3 regions of the Undibacterium sp. RuRC25W genome follow, and region 2 is predicted to be linked to each of the others. Evidence: predicted binding sites of a transcription regulator. Region 2 holds the regulator's gene; each other region holds the start of a gene.
What was found. Region 2 encodes sigma-54, which starts transcription at its own class of promoters, with help from an activator protein. Its sites were predicted from a motif close to TGGCANGNAANCTGCTTT; they were not measured.
Positions count from the first base shown of each region.

Region 1: the regulator sigma-54 is predicted to act here: its motif matches at 3,096-3,113, upstream of ACO0KV_RS01410 (circularly permuted type 2 ATP-grasp protein).
Region 3: the regulator sigma-54 is predicted to act here: its motif matches at 3,017-3,034, upstream of adh (aldehyde dehydrogenase).

Region 1 is NZ_JBMPPD010000002.1:54,795-60,622, forward strand. It holds gene ACO0KV_RS01395 (sensor histidine kinase N-terminal domain-containing protein) at 1-589, shown strand, start outside; gene ACO0KV_RS01400 (DUF4212 domain-containing protein) at 591-854, shown strand; gene ACO0KV_RS01405 (sodium:solute symporter family protein) at 854-2,890, shown strand; gene ACO0KV_RS01410 (circularly permuted type 2 ATP-grasp protein) at 3,147-4,580, shown strand; gene ACO0KV_RS01415 (alpha-E domain-containing protein) at 4,646-5,596, shown strand; gene ACO0KV_RS01420 (transglutaminase family protein) at 5,604-5,828, shown strand, end outside.
Region 2 is NZ_JBMPPD010000013.1:39,089-44,916, reverse strand. It holds gene ACO0KV_RS08085 (enoyl-CoA hydratase/isomerase family protein) at 1-505, opposite strand, end outside; gene hpf (ribosome hibernation-promoting factor, HPF/YfiA family) at 670-1,014, opposite strand; gene ACO0KV_RS08075 (RNA polymerase factor sigma-54) at 1,124-2,608, opposite strand; gene lptB (LPS export ABC transporter ATP-binding protein) at 2,619-3,383, opposite strand; gene lptA (lipopolysaccharide transport periplasmic protein LptA) at 3,403-3,969, opposite strand; gene lptC (LPS export ABC transporter periplasmic protein LptC) at 4,008-4,631, opposite strand; gene ACO0KV_RS08055 (KdsC family phosphatase) at 4,628-5,164, opposite strand; gene ACO0KV_RS08050 (KpsF/GutQ family sugar-phosphate isomerase) at 5,164-5,828, opposite strand, start outside.
Region 3 is NZ_JBMPPD010000007.1:55,642-61,469, reverse strand. It holds gene ACO0KV_RS05340 (MFS transporter) at 1-107, shown strand, start outside; gene ACO0KV_RS05335 (Tex family protein) at 388-2,733, shown strand; gene adh (aldehyde dehydrogenase) at 3,094-4,614, shown strand; gene ACO0KV_RS05325 (DUF779 domain-containing protein) at 4,695-5,105, shown strand; gene ACO0KV_RS05320 (sigma-54-dependent Fis family transcriptional regulator) at 5,120-5,828, opposite strand, start outside.

The DNA of each region.
Region 1 (5,828 bases), on a different contig from region 2:
GACCAGTTCAGAAGCAGCAACCAGGCTAATTAACCAATTGCTGACCATGGCGCGTGCAGAAAATCAAACGCCCGCCCAGCAACCGCTTAAACAAATCGTTCTTAATGAGTTAGCGATGGATGTCGTACGAGAGTGGATTCCAATCTCGTTCAACAAGAGAATTGACCTCGGGTTCGAACAAACTGATGAGGCAGTGACCATTTTTGGCAATCCACTCATGTTAAAAGAGATGCTCAGCAATCTGGTCGACAATGCAATTCGGTATACGCCTGCAGAGCATAACATTACCGTCAAAGTTAACGTCAATCATTCACAGCAACTAGCGATTCTGGAAGTCGAAGACAATGGCCCGGGTATTCCGGTCTCAGAACGTGAACATGTCTTCGAGCGCTTCTACCGGATTTTAGGAACCAATGTCCAAGGGAGTGGACTAGGCCTATCCATTGTGCGTGAAATTGTCTTGCAACACGATGCACATATCGACATCAGCGATAACCCACATCCACAAGATAAGCAATTTCCTGGCTGTGTGTTCCGTATTTTTTTCAAATTAAATCCGTTCGATGATTTCGTCCCTGAAGGCGACTGAGATGAATACAACGACTACGCCAGAAAAACACCACTATTGGCGCAACACCAAACGTCTGACCAGCGTGCTACTGATAGTATGGTTTAGCCTCACTTTTGTCAGCCTCTTTTTTGCCCGTGAGTTATCCAGCATGCATTTCTTTAGCTGGCCACTCTCGTTCTACATGGCAGCACAAGGATTGACGCTGAGCTTTGTATCGATACTTGCCATCTATTCGCTAGGAATGCGCTGGATTTCACGGACTAAGTCAAAAGGTGAAAACTGATGGCGAACAATCACTTTTCCAGAAAATTAACCAGATACTACACGTGGTATACCTTTCTTTTTTTTGTTTTTCTCATCAGCCTTGCCATCCTTGAACGAGAAGGTGTACCTCGCTCATGGATAGGCTATCTGTTCATGTTTGTGACCATCATCATTTATGCGGGGATTGGTGTCCTTTGCCGTACCTCGGATATCACGGAATACTATGTTGCAGGGCGTCGGGTACCCGCCGTCTTTAATGGCATGGCAACGGCAGCAGACTGGATGTCTGCGGCTAGTTTTTTAAGTCTGGCTGGCGGCTTATATTTACAGGGTTTTGATGGATTGGCCTACATCGTAGGATGGACTGGTGGCTTTTGTCTGGTCGCAATGTTGATCGCACCCTATATTAGAAAATTTGGGCAGTACACAATTCCAGACTTTCTAGGCGCCCGCTTTGCAGGGAAAGACGACAGTAATCTGGTTCGATTACTCGCTGTATTAGCAACCGTATTTATTTCTTTTATTTACGTGGTCGCTCAAATTTACGGTGTTGGCCTGATTACCTCCCGCTTTACTGGTGTTGATTTTTCTGTCGGTATTTTTTTAGGTCTAGCGAGTATTTTAGTCTGTTCATTTTTGGGCGGCATGCGCGCGATCACTTGGACCCAAGTCGCGCAATACATCATCATTTTGGTCGCTTTCATGATTCCGGTCGTCTGGTTATCGATCAAACATAGTGATAATCCAGTTCCACAAATATCCTATGGATCTTTTTTACCTAAACTGAGTAGCCTAGAAAAAACGTTTGAGAACGATCCGAAAGAAAAAGATGTCCGCGCAATCTACACATTACGGGCGAATGAATTTCAGGAAAAAATTCAACACTTACCGGGCTCGTGGGAGCATGGCCGCACAGAATTAACGGCTAACTTAGAGCAATTGAAAAATGGTGCCGGCAATCTCATTCAGATTAAAAGCGCCACCAGGGCACTAGAAAGTTATCCTGCGACCCCAGAAGAAGCACGTACCCGATGGATTGATATGCAGAACATGTATCTGGCAAAGTCACACGCTGGCTTTTCGCAGTACACACCTTATGCTGCAAAAACTCAATCTGAATCGAATGATAAGCGAAATAATTTCCTCGCCTTGGTGTTATGTCTGATGATGGGAACGGCGGCCCTACCCCACGTTTTGACCCGTTACTACACAACGCCATCGGTGACCGAAAGCAGAGACTCTGTTTTCTGGTCTTTGTTTTTTATTATGTTGCTCTATATTACGATCCCTGCGCTTGCTATCCTATTAAAATATGATATTTATACTTCACTGGTAGGTAGTAAATTTTCCGATCTTCCGGCATGGGTTACCTACTGGGCAAACATCGACAAACTAAATCCCTTGGTGAGTATCATCGATATCAATAATGATGGGATCGTGCAACTATCTGAGATCAATATTGACGGTGATATCGTCGTACTAGCTACGCCAGAGATTTCTGGCTTGCCGTATGTCATTTCTGGCTTAGTTGCAGCGGGTGGATTGGCAGCCGCGTTATCAACCGCTGATGGATTATTGCTGACAATCTCCAATTCTTTATCGCACGATATTTACTACAAAATGATTGATCCGTCTGCCTCGACGCAAAAGCGCGTGACGATTTCTAAACTTTTTTTACTCGTGGTTGCGCTGTTCGCTGCATATGTTGCCTCATTGAAACCAGCAGATATTTTGTCACTTGTTGGTGCAGCGTTCTCCGTTGCAGCATCGACGCTCTTTCCTGCACTGGTATTGGGCATTTTCTGGAAACGAACGAACCACCAGGGTGCAATCGCCGGCATCATTACCGGCTTTAGTGTATGTATCTTTTACATGATCTATACACATCCATTGTTCGGCGGCAATATTCATAACCAATGGTGGCACATCGCACCGATCTCTGCAGGTGTGTTCGGCGTGCCCGCTGGTTTTATCGCTATGACACTGGTGAGTATATTCACCCCAAAGCCAGATATACATACGCTAGAACTCATTGACTATATCCGCGCTCCTTGATATAAAAATAGAACTTATGCAAAACCGTTCCAGCGATGTCATCGTTGCTGGCTGGGACAGTTTTGCGACACTACTTCGTTTCTGATTGACGCAACTGACCTGGCCTTTCCGCGTGGGTAGGTAACCTCTGGCCGATCATGTCGCCAGCTTTTGTTATGAGACCCTGCTGGTTCAGTTTAGCGTGAGCATACACTTCACTATGGTCTGGCACGTTTCTTGATATAGTCAGAATCAACAGCACTCGCGGAAATTTGACATGGCAAAATTTTTTAATGAAATGACTGCTGACGTAGCAAGCAGCCCAGATACTCTGAACTTAACGCGGGCACACTATCGCGACTTTGATTTGTGGTTGAAACAGCAAACCACGGAACGTTTACAACGCAAGCGTGCTGAAGCCGACCTGAGTTTCCGACGCGTAGGGATTACCTTCGCGGTTTATGGTGACGATGCAGGTACTGAGCGGCTGATTCCTTTTGACATTATTCCGCGGATCATTCCTGCGCACGAATGGCAGCAGTTGCAAACTGGTCTGGTCCAACGCGTACAAGCGCTCAATATGTTCATTCATGACGTTTATCACGATCAGAATATCATTAAGGCGGGGATTATTCCGCCAGAGCAGATTTATAAAAACGCACAGTACCGTCCTGAGATGCAGGGCATTTCAGTTGCATCAAATATCTATGCTCACATCGCAGGCGTTGATATTGTACGTGCAGGTGCCGGCGAGTTTTACGTCTTGGAAGACAACTTACGGGTACCGTCCGGTGTGTCGTATATGCTGGAAGATCGCAAGATGATGATGCGACTCTTTCCCGAATTATTCAGTAGCAATAAAATTGCGCCGGTCGATCATTATCCGGATATGTTGCTCGACAATCTGCGCTCTGTCGCACCGGTTGGTGTCGATAATCCTACCGTCGTTGTCATGACGCCTGGGATGTATAACTCAGCCTACTTTGAACATGCATTTCTTGCCCAACAAATGGGTGTCGAGCTCGTTGAAGGAAAAGATTTATTCGTCAACGACAACGCCGTCTATATGCGAACCACCCGAGGACCGAAGCGTGTCGACGTTATTTATCGCCGTATTGATGATGATTTCCTTGATCCGCTGGCATTCCGCCCAGATTCTTCACTTGGCGTTCCGGGCTTGTTGTCGGTTTACCGTTCTGGCCGAGTGACTTTAGCCAATGCCATCGGCACCGGCGTGGCGGATGATAAATCGATTTATCCATATGTACCGGATATGATCAGATTTTATTTATCGGAAGAACCAATTCTCAATAACGTGCCGACTTACCAATGCCGTAAGCCAGAAGATCTCTCTTACACGCTAGCGAACTTGTCTGAGTTGGTCGTCAAAGAAGTCCACGGTGCAGGTGGTTACGGAATGCTGGTTGGACCGGCTTCAACCAAGCAGCAAATTGAAGATTTCCGCCAGCGGATTATTGCTAAGCCTGACGGCTATATTGCGCAACCAACGCTGGCATTGTCTGCTTGCCCTACTTTTGTTGAGAATGGCATTGCGCCACGCCATATCGATTTACGACCATTTGTCTTATCCGGAAAAACCATATCAATGGTACCTGGTGGATTGACGCGGGTTGCTTTGCAAGAAGGCTCACTGGTCGTCAACTCGTCGCAAGGCGGGGGAACCAAAGATACCTGGATTTTAGAAAAATAATTCAGTCAGCGCAATCGAACCACCGCTGATTTCACAGCGTCATTACTGACGCGTTAGGAACTACAATGCTAAGTCGTACCGCAGATCATTTATTCTGGATGGCCCGTTACACTGAGCGGGCAGAAAATACGGCACGTATGCTGGACGTGAATGTGCAGACATCAATGCTGCCACAATCAGCTGAAAATGCAGAGCACGGTTGGCGTGCGATGCTGGGGATCTCCGAATTGCAATCAGCATTCGATCACCATTACGGCATACTGACCAAAAAAGATGTCCTCGATTTTATGGTGCGTGATCCAATGAACCCATCATCCATTGCTTCATGTCTGAAAGAAGCACGTGAGAATGCACGTGCTGTGCGCGGAACACTAACGACGGAAGTGTGGGAGACACAAAATGCCACCTGGCTGGAAGTCCAAGAAAAATTGGCTAGCGGGATGCTAGAACAAGATCCGGGTCAGTTTTTTGAGTGGGTGAAGTTTCGCTCACATCTGTCGCGCGGCGTGACGCTTGGAACAATGCTCAAAGATGAAGCTGTGCACTTCATCCGTTTAGGAACCTTCCTGGAGCGTGCAGATAATACCGCACGGATTTTAGATGTGAAATTTCATGGCATCAATGAAATCGAACGAAATCAGCAAGTGATGCAGCGCGACTTTTATTACTGGGGCGCGTTATTACGTTCTGTCTCTGGGTTTGAAATTTATCGTAAAGTATATCGAGATGTGATTACACCAGAACGTGTTGCTGAGCTATTGATGTTACGTGGTGATATGCCGCGCTCTTTGCTAGCATGCATGGATGACGTGGTCGCCAACTTAGCCGAGGTACGCAACGACGTCTCCGCTGATACTGAGCGTCTAGCAGGAAAGCTGCATGCAGACCTTAAATTTGCGAAAATCGAAGATATTCTTGAAGCTGGTTTACACGATACTTTAACGGAATTTTTAGAACGTATTTTTGAATTGGGTAATCGCATCAGTCGCGATTTCTTGGTTCCGCTAGCCGCGTAGTCCTGTTATGCAACTCCTCATTCAGCACCAGACGACATATCAGTATTCGCAGCCGTCAACGTATACTATTCAACAGTTACGTTTGACGCCGCGAATCGAAGCCCATCAGCAAATGATTCACTGGGAAGTCAAAACAGCAGGTCATAAAACAGCGTTCATTGATGCCTATGGTAATCAGTCACATACACTGACGATTACCGGTCCGCACTCCACTATCAGCATTCTGGCGCAT
Region 2 (5,828 bases):
GATAAGTGCCGATTTGGCCTGGTGTGCGGGATAAGAAATAACCACCACCGACATCTGGAAATAAACCGATATTTACCTCAGGCATCGCCATTTTTGTGCGCTCAGTAACGATGCGCACGCTAGTGTCAGGGCCTGCTTGAGCAATGCCCATGCCGCCGCCCATGACGACGCCGTTCATCAGCGCGATGTAAGGTTTTGGATAGAAATGAATTAAATGGTTTAATGCATATTCTTCGGTGAAAAAATCTTCTAATAGCGCGCTGTCACCCGTCGGCGTTGCTGTTCCGACGTCATAAAAAAAGCGAATATCACCTCCTGCACATAAAGCCTTTTCGCTACTACTCTGAATAAACACGGCACGGATGTGTTCATCTTCTCGCCACTGGAGCAAGCTAGCAGTCATCGCGCGTACCATGTCCAGAGATAATGAATTAAGGGCTTTGGGGCGGTCAAGCGTAATAAAACCGATATGATTTTTAACGGATGTCAGGACGTGTTCGCTCATAGGATTACCAATAAATTGATCGTGATGAAGCAATCATTTTATGCTTTGGTTGGCAAGACGTCACGTGCTTTCAACATCGCTAAACAAAGAGCTTGGTATAAACAAAAAAGGACGCCAGAAAGCGTCCTTTGTTTTGATGTCCCCGATTATTCAGGGGATGGAAATTATGCCGATGCCGGGTCTGGCATATGTTTTATTGCATCGTGCTGATGTTCCTGAATTTTGTCTTTATGCTTAATGACTTGACGGTCCAGTTTGTCGACCAGTGAATCAATGGCGGCATATAAATCATGCGCCAGACTTTCAACATGGATATCTTTTCCGCTGATGTGTAGATTGATATCGGCTTTGTGACGTTTTTCTTTTTCTCGGAGCTTGTCTACCGTCAGGATGACGGCAATATCAATGACTTGATCAAAGTGACGCCGTACCCGTTCTAGCTTGGTATGTACGTATTCGCGAATTGCAGGAGTTACTTCGACGTGATGTCCACTGATGGTGAGATTCATACTGTGCTCCTATAATAATGTTCCATACTATGATGATGCGCTCATTTCATCGGAAGTGTTTTGAGCTAAATCATATATAGCAATTTAAACCGTAAATACAAGGACAAACTTATAAAGATTTACGCATACTCACTGGAGGAATTTTCAAGGCTTCTCGGTATTTGGCGACGGTACGTCGGGCAATTACCATGCCCTGTTCACCCAGCATGTCTGCAATTTTACTGTCAGAGAGTGGGTTCTTCTGGTCTTCTGCTCCTATCAACTGCTTGATGAGTGCTCGTATCGCGGTGGACGATGCTTCTCCCCCAGTTTCCGTCGCGACATGGCTGCCGAAAAAGTACTTCAACTCAAACATGCCATGTGGGGTCAACATGTATTTTTGGGTCGTTACACGAGAAATTGTGCTTTCGTGTAGTCCTAGTGTATCAGCTATTTCGCGCAAAACAAGGGGGCGCATAGCAACTGCACCGTGCGTAAAAAAATTACGCTGCCTTTCTACTATCGCTTGCGCAACGCGCAATATGGTTTCAAAGCGTTGGCGCATATTTTTGATGAGCCAGCGTGCTTCCTGGAGTTGGGTGTTTAGACCATTTTCGCCGCGATGCTGACGCATCAGATTCGCGTACATGCTACTCACGCGCAGTTTGGGCATGACGTCCTGATTGAGTACGACTTGCCAGCCATTCGCCGTTTTTTTGACAATTACATCTGGGACGACATAGTCTGAACTACTTTTAGCAAATTCACTGCCTGGGCGTGGTTTGCATGTTCGGATGACAAGCTGTGCTTCACGTAAATCTTCATCATCACAATCAAAAATTTTCTTTAATTTAGTGAAGTCCCGTTGGGCAAATAAATTTAATTGATTTTCAACAATACTTAATGCCAAGCGACGCGTCACGAATGGGATATGAGGTAAACGTTTTATCTGCAATGCCAAACATTCTGCCGGACATCTTGCACCGACTCCGGCGGGGTCGAAACTTTGCACCATAGAGAGCGCAAATGATAATTCTTCTAGCTCAACAGTCAGTTCTATTGGCAGACTCGCATGAATTTCTTCTAATGTTTCGCTGAGATAACCATTATCATCAATGGCATCAATGATGAGTTCAACCAGCGCCAAATCACGCGGTTCGCGCAAATTGAGTCGCATTTGTTCTGATAAATGCTCACGCAGACCAATGTGCGCTGCTTCTAGCTGACGTTGACCGTCATCATCTTCGGCATTGTATTGGCCTGCTGGCGCATCATTGAAGCTCCAGTCTTCCTCGTTTGCGCTGACACTGTCATTCGTTGCAAATTCAGTGTCAGATTGTGAATCCTGCGACGTAGTGGTATTTGCTTGTAAATCTGGTATTTCCATGCCTGCATCAGGTGTTGTACTGGTGCTATTGATTGCGCCATCTGCCAATAGCCTGACTGCATTATCCATAGGATCATCGACCCGTTCCAAGAGTGGGTTCTCGATGAGTAGTGTTTCCAGTTCCTGATGTAACTCAAGGGTCGACAATTGCAATAACCGTATCGATTGTTGCAATTGTGGAGTGAGCGCCAGATGCTGGGAAGTGCGGAGTTGCAGGCTTTGTTTCATGATGCTTCCGTCACATCCGGAAATGTTCTCCCAGATACACCCGTCTGACCGATTCATTTTCAATGATGTCGTCAGGCTTGCCACTGGCTAATACTGCACCTTGATTGATGATATAGGCATGATCACAGATACCCAATGTTTCACGCACGTTGTGGTCAGTGATCAAAACGCCAATACCACGCTCTTTGAGAAAGCGTACGATACGCTGAATCTCAATGACCGCGATGGGATCAACGCCCGCAAATGGTTCATCTAACAGGACGAACCGCGGATTTGTTGCCAAAGCACGGGCAATTTCGACGCGTCGCCGCTCCCCCCCCGACAGAGATAAGGCAGGGTTGTCGCGGATTTTTTCGATTTGTAAATCTGCCAATAAGGCATCTAGTCGTTGTTGAATAACACCTTTAGATAAAAATTTGTTATTTTCATCTTTTTGTATCTCCAAAACCGCGCGGATGTTTTCTTCAACAGTGAGTTTTCTAAAAACTGAGGCTTCTTGCGGTAAGTAAGATAAACCTAAGACCGCACGTTCATGAATCGCCAGTCCAGAGGCGGGTATGCCGTCTATGGTAATACTTCCACCATCCGATGGGACGAGGCCAACAATCATGTAAAACGAGGTGGTTTTTCCCGCCCCGTTAGGGCCAAGCAAGCCAACAACTTCGCCGCTCTTCACGGTCAATGACACATCTCTGACAACCTGCCTCGCGCCGTAGCGTTTTTGCAGGCCTTTTACCACCAGCGTGCTGGTTTTTTCTGAGGTATTGGTTGGCATCTTATATTTCTTTGATATTTTATTTGTCGTTCTTTGGCTGAATAGTCAGACGGATTCTTCCACCGCCAGATACAGCAGTGCCATTGCTTGTATTCGAGCCAACAAAGACATCGTTTTTACTATCGTAAGAGAGATACTCGCCTTCTTGTTCGTCGGTGACCTTGCTACCTTCAAGGTAACGTACTTTGGCACGAGAGATGAATTTAATAAATTCTGTTTTTTCGTCATATTCGGCACGCTCAGCTTCACCCTCTACCCACAGGTCTGGCCCGCCGTCGCGTTTCTGGCGAAACCTGACCTTACCCCCAGCCTTAGCGTAGAGTTTTACGTTTTGAAAATCATCAGGGGTTTTGCTAGCAACAGCACGTTCCGCGCTGACGACCAAGGTCCCTTTGGTGATGTGCACATCACCAGAGCAAGTGGTGACATTGGTTTTGCCGTCACTGATCAGATGATCCGCTTCAATGACCATTTCTTTTTTGCTATCGGCTTTTTCGGCGTGTGCCGATAAAACTACCGAAGTGCAGAGGCCAAAAAATACTATCGAGCTCACAATCTGACGAGTAGAAATGAGAGTCAGGCGCATGGTTTACTTTCTAATTGGGTTTCTTGTCAGGTAAGTTCTCAATCAACACGTTTTTTTAAACGTGCGCGTACTTTGCTTAATAATTCCAGTTGCTGCGTTGAATTATTAGCGACCATACCAATTGCATGAGATTCTATACCGTGGGTAAATAATGTGACGGGATGATCCGAAGTAATTAAATCATCATCCGGGGTCAACATCAGATAATCTGTTTCTAAACGCATAAAATGTGAGTTGTCGCCCTCTGGGCGTTCAACGGTCACGTTGTCATACAGGCGCACTATATCGTGTTCGCGTTTCGGTAGGACTGTATTGGATTTCTGATCTACAACAGCCCGTGCTGCAATGATTGTGACTGCGGTGCGTTGATCGGCAAAGCTATTAATGTGTGGATTGGTAATTTCATACTGATCGGTACGTGGCAGATGGATCAGCTTCTCACCAGTTAAATGGTAATTCGCTTTGTTGCTATTCGATAGTCGTATGAAGTTGAATTTTTCTACATAGTAATCAGGCTCAAGGCGCACGGAAGATTTTTGTGCATCTTCTTCTCCACTCTGGCGAAACGCATTTTCCACCCAAAAGCTTCCGAGCGCAATAAACCCTAGGACTGCTACTGCAATCCAGATTTGTGCTCGGTCAATGGTGATTTGTGGTTTCATGCCAGATAGTCAGCTAAAGCGAGTTGGTATTTGTTCTGCGCCCGTAAAATGTAGTCACACACCTCACGTGCAGCGCCTTTACCACCAAGTGCCGTGGTCACATAATCTACTCTTGAGCGAACTTCTGGATGGCCATTGGGGACACTTGCGGCAAATCCGACACGGGTCAATACTGGTAAATCGATGACGTCGTCCCCAATGAAGCCACATTCGTCGCTGGTAAGATTCAATTCCGCCAGAAGTTCAAAGAAGGCAGTTTTTTTATCATGGATGCCTTGACGGACATGCGTAATGTCGAGGTCTGAAGCGCGTTTAGAAACGATCGCAGATTTGCGGGCGCTGATAATTGCAGTAGCGATACCCGCTTTTTGTAATAAGCGGATCCCTTGTCCATCGAGAACATTAAACGTTTTCAGTGCTTCGCCGTCAGGACTAAAATGCAGGCTGCCATCCGTCAGAATACCATCGACATCAAATATCATCAGCTTGATTTTTGCTGCTTTTGCTGTTGCTTTTATGAATGCGTCAGACATTAAATTACCTTTGCTCTTGTCAGATCATGGATATGCAGCGCACCGACCAGTTTGCTATCTTCATCTACGACCAGCACTTGATTGATCCTGTAGGTTTCCATGACCTCGACTGCTTCTACAGCTAGCTGATCGGCACGAATTGTGCGCGGATGAGGATGCATGACATCAGCAATGCTGATTTGCGTAAAATCACACACACCTTCCATCATGCGGCGTAAATCACCGTCAGTGAATACACCAACAATATGGCGGTCTGAATCGACGACTGCCGTCATCGCCATCCCTTTTTTGGTGATTTCAAGGAGTGCGGACGTGAGTTTGGTATCGGGTGAGACGCTCGGAATAGCATCCCCTGTACGCATAACATCTCTGACATAAGTGAGCAGTCGTCGGCCCAGAGCACCACCGGGATGAGAGCGGGCGAAATCTTCTTCGCGGAAGCCACGCGCATCTAATACGGCTACAGCTAATGCATCACCTAAAGCCAGCGTTACTGTGGTACTGGCGGTGGGCGCCAGATTGAGTGGGCACGCCTCTTTATCTACCTGCAGGCTTAAATGTACATCTGAAATTTTACCCAAACTTGAGGCTGGATTGCCTGTCATTGAAATCAGTTTTACACCGAGTCGCTTGATAATTGGCAAAATGGCCATCAGCTCTGTCG
Region 3 (5,828 bases), on a different contig from region 2:
TGTCTTCCCACTTCGGCCTAGAATACGTGAGTCTCTACTTACTCTCCGGCGCCGCCTGCTCCCTAGCGGCACTGAGCCTAAACCGAGCATTGGAGATCCGCGACTAAGGGCAAGCGATCCAAATAACAGAAGATCGTTATTGAGTCAGACAAAACAAAGGCGTGTCAGGCAAATCAATATTGCCTGACACGCCTTTTTTCATAGGAATAAGACCTGACTTATACCCATGCCAAAGAGGGAACAAGGGTAAATTCGCACAATATATGTAATTTATTGCAACTTTTTCTCATTTACCCCCACTCTTTAGCGCTGTCAAGACTGGCGCATTTACACAAATTGCGTATCATCTGCGCCTTGATTGCTTTTTATTGTCTGGATTCTGGATTTATGCTGCCTTCGATTGAACAAAGACTCGCCGTAGAACTCGCTGCTAAGCCGGTTCAGGTTGCTGCTGCCGTTGCCTTGCTGGATGAAGGTGCGACGGTACCGTTTATTGCCCGCTACCGTAAAGAAGTGACTGGCGGTCTGGATGACATCCAATTGCGTTTATTAGAAGAGCGTTTGCGCTATCTACGGGAATTAGAAGACCGTCGTGCTGCGATTGTGGCGTCGATCGAAGAACAAGGCAAAATGACGCCAGCTCTGCTGGATGCAATTACCCACGCCGAAGACAAAACGCGTCTTGAAGATTTATACCTGCCGTACAAACCTAAGCGCCGCACTAAAGCGCAAATCGCGGTAGAAGCGGGTTTGTTGCCCCTCGCGGACGCTTTGTTGGCGAATCCATTGTTGAATCCAGAAGCTGAGGCGGCTGCATATCTGAAACCTGCGTTTACAACTGATAACGGCGACAATCCAGGTGTTCCTGATGCCAAAACGGCACTCGACGGTGCGCGTCAGATTCTGATGGAACGCTTTGCAGAAGATGCAACACTCTTACATTCTTTGCGTGAATATCTGAACGACCATGGCATCGTTGAATCCAAAGTCGTGCCAGGCAAAGAAGAAGCAGGCGAAAAGTTTGCCGATTATTTTGACTACTCAGAAACCCTGGGCACGATCCCATCCCATCGCGCGCTGGCCTTGTTCCGTGGTCGCCGCGAAGAGATGCTGACTCTTACATTGCGTCTGGATAGCGAAGAAGAGAAGCCAACATGGGCCTCACCGTTGAATCCATGCGAGGGCAGAATTGCAGCGCACTTTGGTATCAGCCAAAAGGATCGCCCTGCTGACAAATGGCTGGTTGATACAGTCCGCTGGGCATGGCGCGTCAAAGTCTTCATGCATCTTGATACCGAATTAATGGGTAAATTGCGTGAGCAATCAGAGATCGAAGCGATCAATGTGTTTGCACGTAACCTGAAAGACTTGTTGCTCGCAGCGCCAGCTGGCCCACGCGCGACCATGGGTCTCGATCCTGGTCTGCGTACCGGTGTCAAAGTGGCGGTGGTCGATGCCACAGGCAAGGTCATGGAATACGCCACCATTTACCCACATCAGCCGCGCAATGACTGGGATGGCTCCTTGCATGTATTGGCGCAACTCGCCGCCAAACATAACGTATCACTGATCTCGATTGGTAATGGCACGGCATCGCGCGAAACAGATAAGCTTGCACAAGACCTGATCAAACTCAAACCAGAATTAAAGCTGACCAAAATCGTGGTCTCAGAAGCAGGCGCATCGGTGTATTCTGCTTCTGAATTTGCGTCTAAAGAATTGCCTGACCTCGACGTTTCTATCCGTGGCGCAGTATCAATCGCGCGTCGTTTGCAAGACCCCTTGGCAGAACTGGTGAAGATCGATCCGAAATCGATTGGTGTGGGTCAGTATCAGCATGATGTCAGCCAAAGCCAATTGGCGCGCTCACTCGATGCGGTGGTAGAAGACTGCGTGAATGCGGTGGGTGTGGACGTCAATACAGCCTCTGCACCGTTATTGGCGCGGGTATCAGGCTTGTCCTCGAGCGTTGCACAAAGTATTGTCAATTTCCGCGATGCCAAAGGGATGTTCACCTCACGTGCAGATTTGCGCTCTGTGCCACGTCTGGGCGATAAGACGTTTGAGCAGGCAGCAGGCTTTTTGCGCATCATGAATGGCAATAACCCGCTGGATGCGTCAGCAGTTCACCCCGAGTCTTATCCGCTGGTTGAAAAAATTCTTGCTGATATTAAAAAAGATGTCAAAGGCGTTATTGGTGATAGCGGGTTATTAAAATCGCTCAATCCGGCGAAGTATGCCGATGATCAATTCGGTGTGCCAACGATTACGGACATCATCAAAGAATTAGAAAAACCAGGGCGCGATCCACGCCCTGAATTTACTACAGCGACGTTTAAAGAAGGCGTTGAAGAGATCAAAGATTTACGTCCAGAGATGATTCTGGAAGGCGTGGTCACCAACGTTGCTGCATTCGGTGCCTTTGTGGATATCGGCGTGCATCAGGATGGTCTTGTCCACATTTCTGCGCTGTCCAATACCTTTGTTAAAGACCCGCACACCGTTGTGAAAGCGGGTCAGGTTGTGAAGGTCAAAGTCTTGGAAGTGGATGTTAAACGTCAACGTATTGCGCTGACCATGCGCCTGACTGATGCAGCACCGCAACCAGGCAGCAAACCTGAGCAACGCGGCGATCGTAACGATACTAAACGCCTCAATCAGCATCGTAACCAGACGCAAACGGCACCATCTGGCAACGCGATGGCAGCAGCCTTTGCGAAATTGCGCAGCTAATAAATGCCTTTAACTAAGTAACATCAGCATCACAACAACCGGAGCCGCGCCTCCGGTTTTTTTTTCGCCTAAATAGCATTGGGCAAGGGTATTTCCTCTTTACGACACCATCGCTCATCAAACGATTTCCTTGGCTTACTCACCGACTGTCCCAATTTGCAACAGTCAGTGAAATCAACCTGTTCACCATTGTCACAATCCTAGCATCTCCTTACTTAGTTTTTTTATGCATCTCTGATAGCGCCTATGGTGCTCCGTCGACGATGCACTGCAACATCGGCCATGGCACAGGGATTGCTCTTATCCTTGTGTGCAACAGCACCCGATACAACCACAAATAATTTTACGGAGACAAACACCATGAACATGGCAGACATCAGCAAACTGGGCATCAGCAATCCTTTCAAAACCCGTTACGACAATTTTATCGGCGGCAAATTTGTAGCTCCAGTCAAAGGCGATTACTTTGCCAATATCAGTCCTATCATCGGCAAACCGTTTTGCGAAGTCGCACGATCAACTGCAGAGGATATCGAGCTCGCACTCGATGCTGCCCACGCCGCTAAAACTGCATGGGGCAATACCTCTGCCGCTGATCGCGCCAATGTTTTGAATAAAATTGCTGATCGCATGGAAGCCAATCTGAGCTTACTGGCGACAGCTGAAACGATCGACAATGGCAAACCAATCCGTGAAACGATGGCAGCGGATATTCCTCTGGCGATTGATCATTTCCGTTATTTCGCTGGCTGTATCCGCGCCCAAGAAGGATCTGTTTCACAAATCGACGAAACGACCTTTGCATATCACATTCAGGAACCATTAGGTGTCGTCGGTCAGATTATTCCATGGAATTTTCCGATCCTGATGGCGGTCTGGAAACTGGCACCGGCATTAGCAGCCGGTAACTGCGTGGTACTCAAACCCGCAGAACAAACACCTGCCTCGATCATGGTGTTGGTTGAACTGATTCATGATCTGTTACCAGCAGGCGTACTCAATGTAGTGAATGGTTTTGGACTGGAAGCAGGAAAGCCACTGGCATCAAGCAAACGTATCGCCAAAATCGCATTTACGGGTGAGACAGGCACTGGCCGCCTTATCATGCAATATGCTGCACAGAATCTGATTCCTGTTACGCTAGAGTTAGGTGGCAAATCACCGAATATTTTCTTTGAAGATGTGATGGATAAAGACGATGCCTTCTTTGATAAATGTCTGGAAGGTTTCTCGATGTTCGCGCTCAATCAAGGTGAGGTCTGCACCTGCCCTTCCCGCGTCTTAATTCAGGAATCCATCTACGAGCGCTTCATTGAACGTGCGATCAAACGTGTCGCTGCCATCAAACAAGGTAGCCCGCTCGATGCCAACACGATGATTGGAGCACAAGCGTCGCACGAACAACTAGAAAAAATTCTATCGTATCTCGATATCGGCAAACAAGAAGGTGCTGAAGTATTGATCGGTGGTGCGCGCAAAGACATGGAAGGCGATCTGGAAACCGGCTTCTATGTGCAACCAACGATTTTCAAAGGTCACAACAAAATGCGGATCTTCCAAGAAGAGATTTTTGGCCCTGTGGTGTCAGTGACGACGTTTAAAGATGAGGCGGAAGCGCTGGCGATTGCCAATGACACCTTATATGGTCTCGGTGCAGGCGTCTGGACCCGCGACGGATCACGTGCGTTCCGCGTTGGACGTGGCATTCAGGCAGGTCGGGTATGGACAAACTGCTACCACCTGTATCCAGCGCATGCGGCCTTCGGTGGTTACAAACAATCCGGTATCGGACGTGAAAATCATAAGATGATGTTGGATCACTACCAACAGACAAAAAATCTGCTGGTCAGTTACAGCCCGAACGCACTTGGCTTTTTCTGATTATAGGTAGAGGTAAACTTCCGTCACAGCCTTAGCGTTGTGCCGGAAGTTTTTTATTGTTTAATCTAAATGAATGCACCATGACACAACCCATATTGCATCCGGAATTACCCCGTGTCCTTGGCACACCAGAGGCGATCGCGTTTCTGCAAAAACTACAAGCGCAACATGGCGCGCTGTTATTTTTTCAGTCGGGTGGATGTTGCGATGGTAGTGCTCCCCTGTGCTACGCGCAAAATGACTTCCAGATTAGCGACCATGACATCTTGCTGGGAGAAATCAGCGGTGCGCCTTTTTATATGAGTCCAGAACAATTTGAATATTGGAAACATACACAATTAATTATCGATCTAGTCGATGGCATGGGCGGTATGTTCTCGTTGGATAACGGCACTGGCAAACGCTTTCTAACCCGTTCACGTTTGTTTGCGGATGAAGAATACGCGAAGTTAGAAGCGATGAATGCGGTCAGTGCGATGACTGCAATCTGATCGATGCTGCTTCATCAATTAAGTTTTTTACGATAAATCGTGTTACGTGATACGCCCAATGCACGGGCTGTCGCGGAAACGTTGCCATCGTGTGCGGCCAGTGCGCGTTGAATGACGTCATGCTCGATTTCAGTCATCGTTACGGCGATAGGTTGAGGCGATAGCGAAGACAAGTCGGACTGATTGCTATCTGGCACCATATCGACAATATCATCCAGAAAATCATCGGGTAAATGTTCCATTTTGATCTCGCGCTCTTCTCCTGCCATCAGAATCGCTGTTCTGAGCAAGTTACTCAATTGCCGGAAATTACCCGGCCAGTTGTGCGCACGGAATAACGTCATGACCTCAGGATGCAATGTGTAGCTGACGCCATTGCTTTCTGTCTGCAATATTTTAGCGACGACGATATCTAAATCATTGCGCTCCCGCAACGCAGGCAAGCGGACCACCAGACCGTTGAGGCGATAATATAAATCGTCTCTGAATTCACCACGCGCAATCATGTCACGCAGATGCCGGTTTGTTGCACAGATCACGTCCACATTGACAGGAATCGATTTACTACTTCCTAATGGTGTCACCATGCGTTCTTGCAATACCCGTAGTAAACGGGCTTGCAGACTAAATGGCATATCGCCGATTTCATCTAAAAATAAGGTGCCGCCATTGGCTTGTAAAATTTTGCCGACGTTGCCTTTTTTACGCGCGCCCGTAAACGCA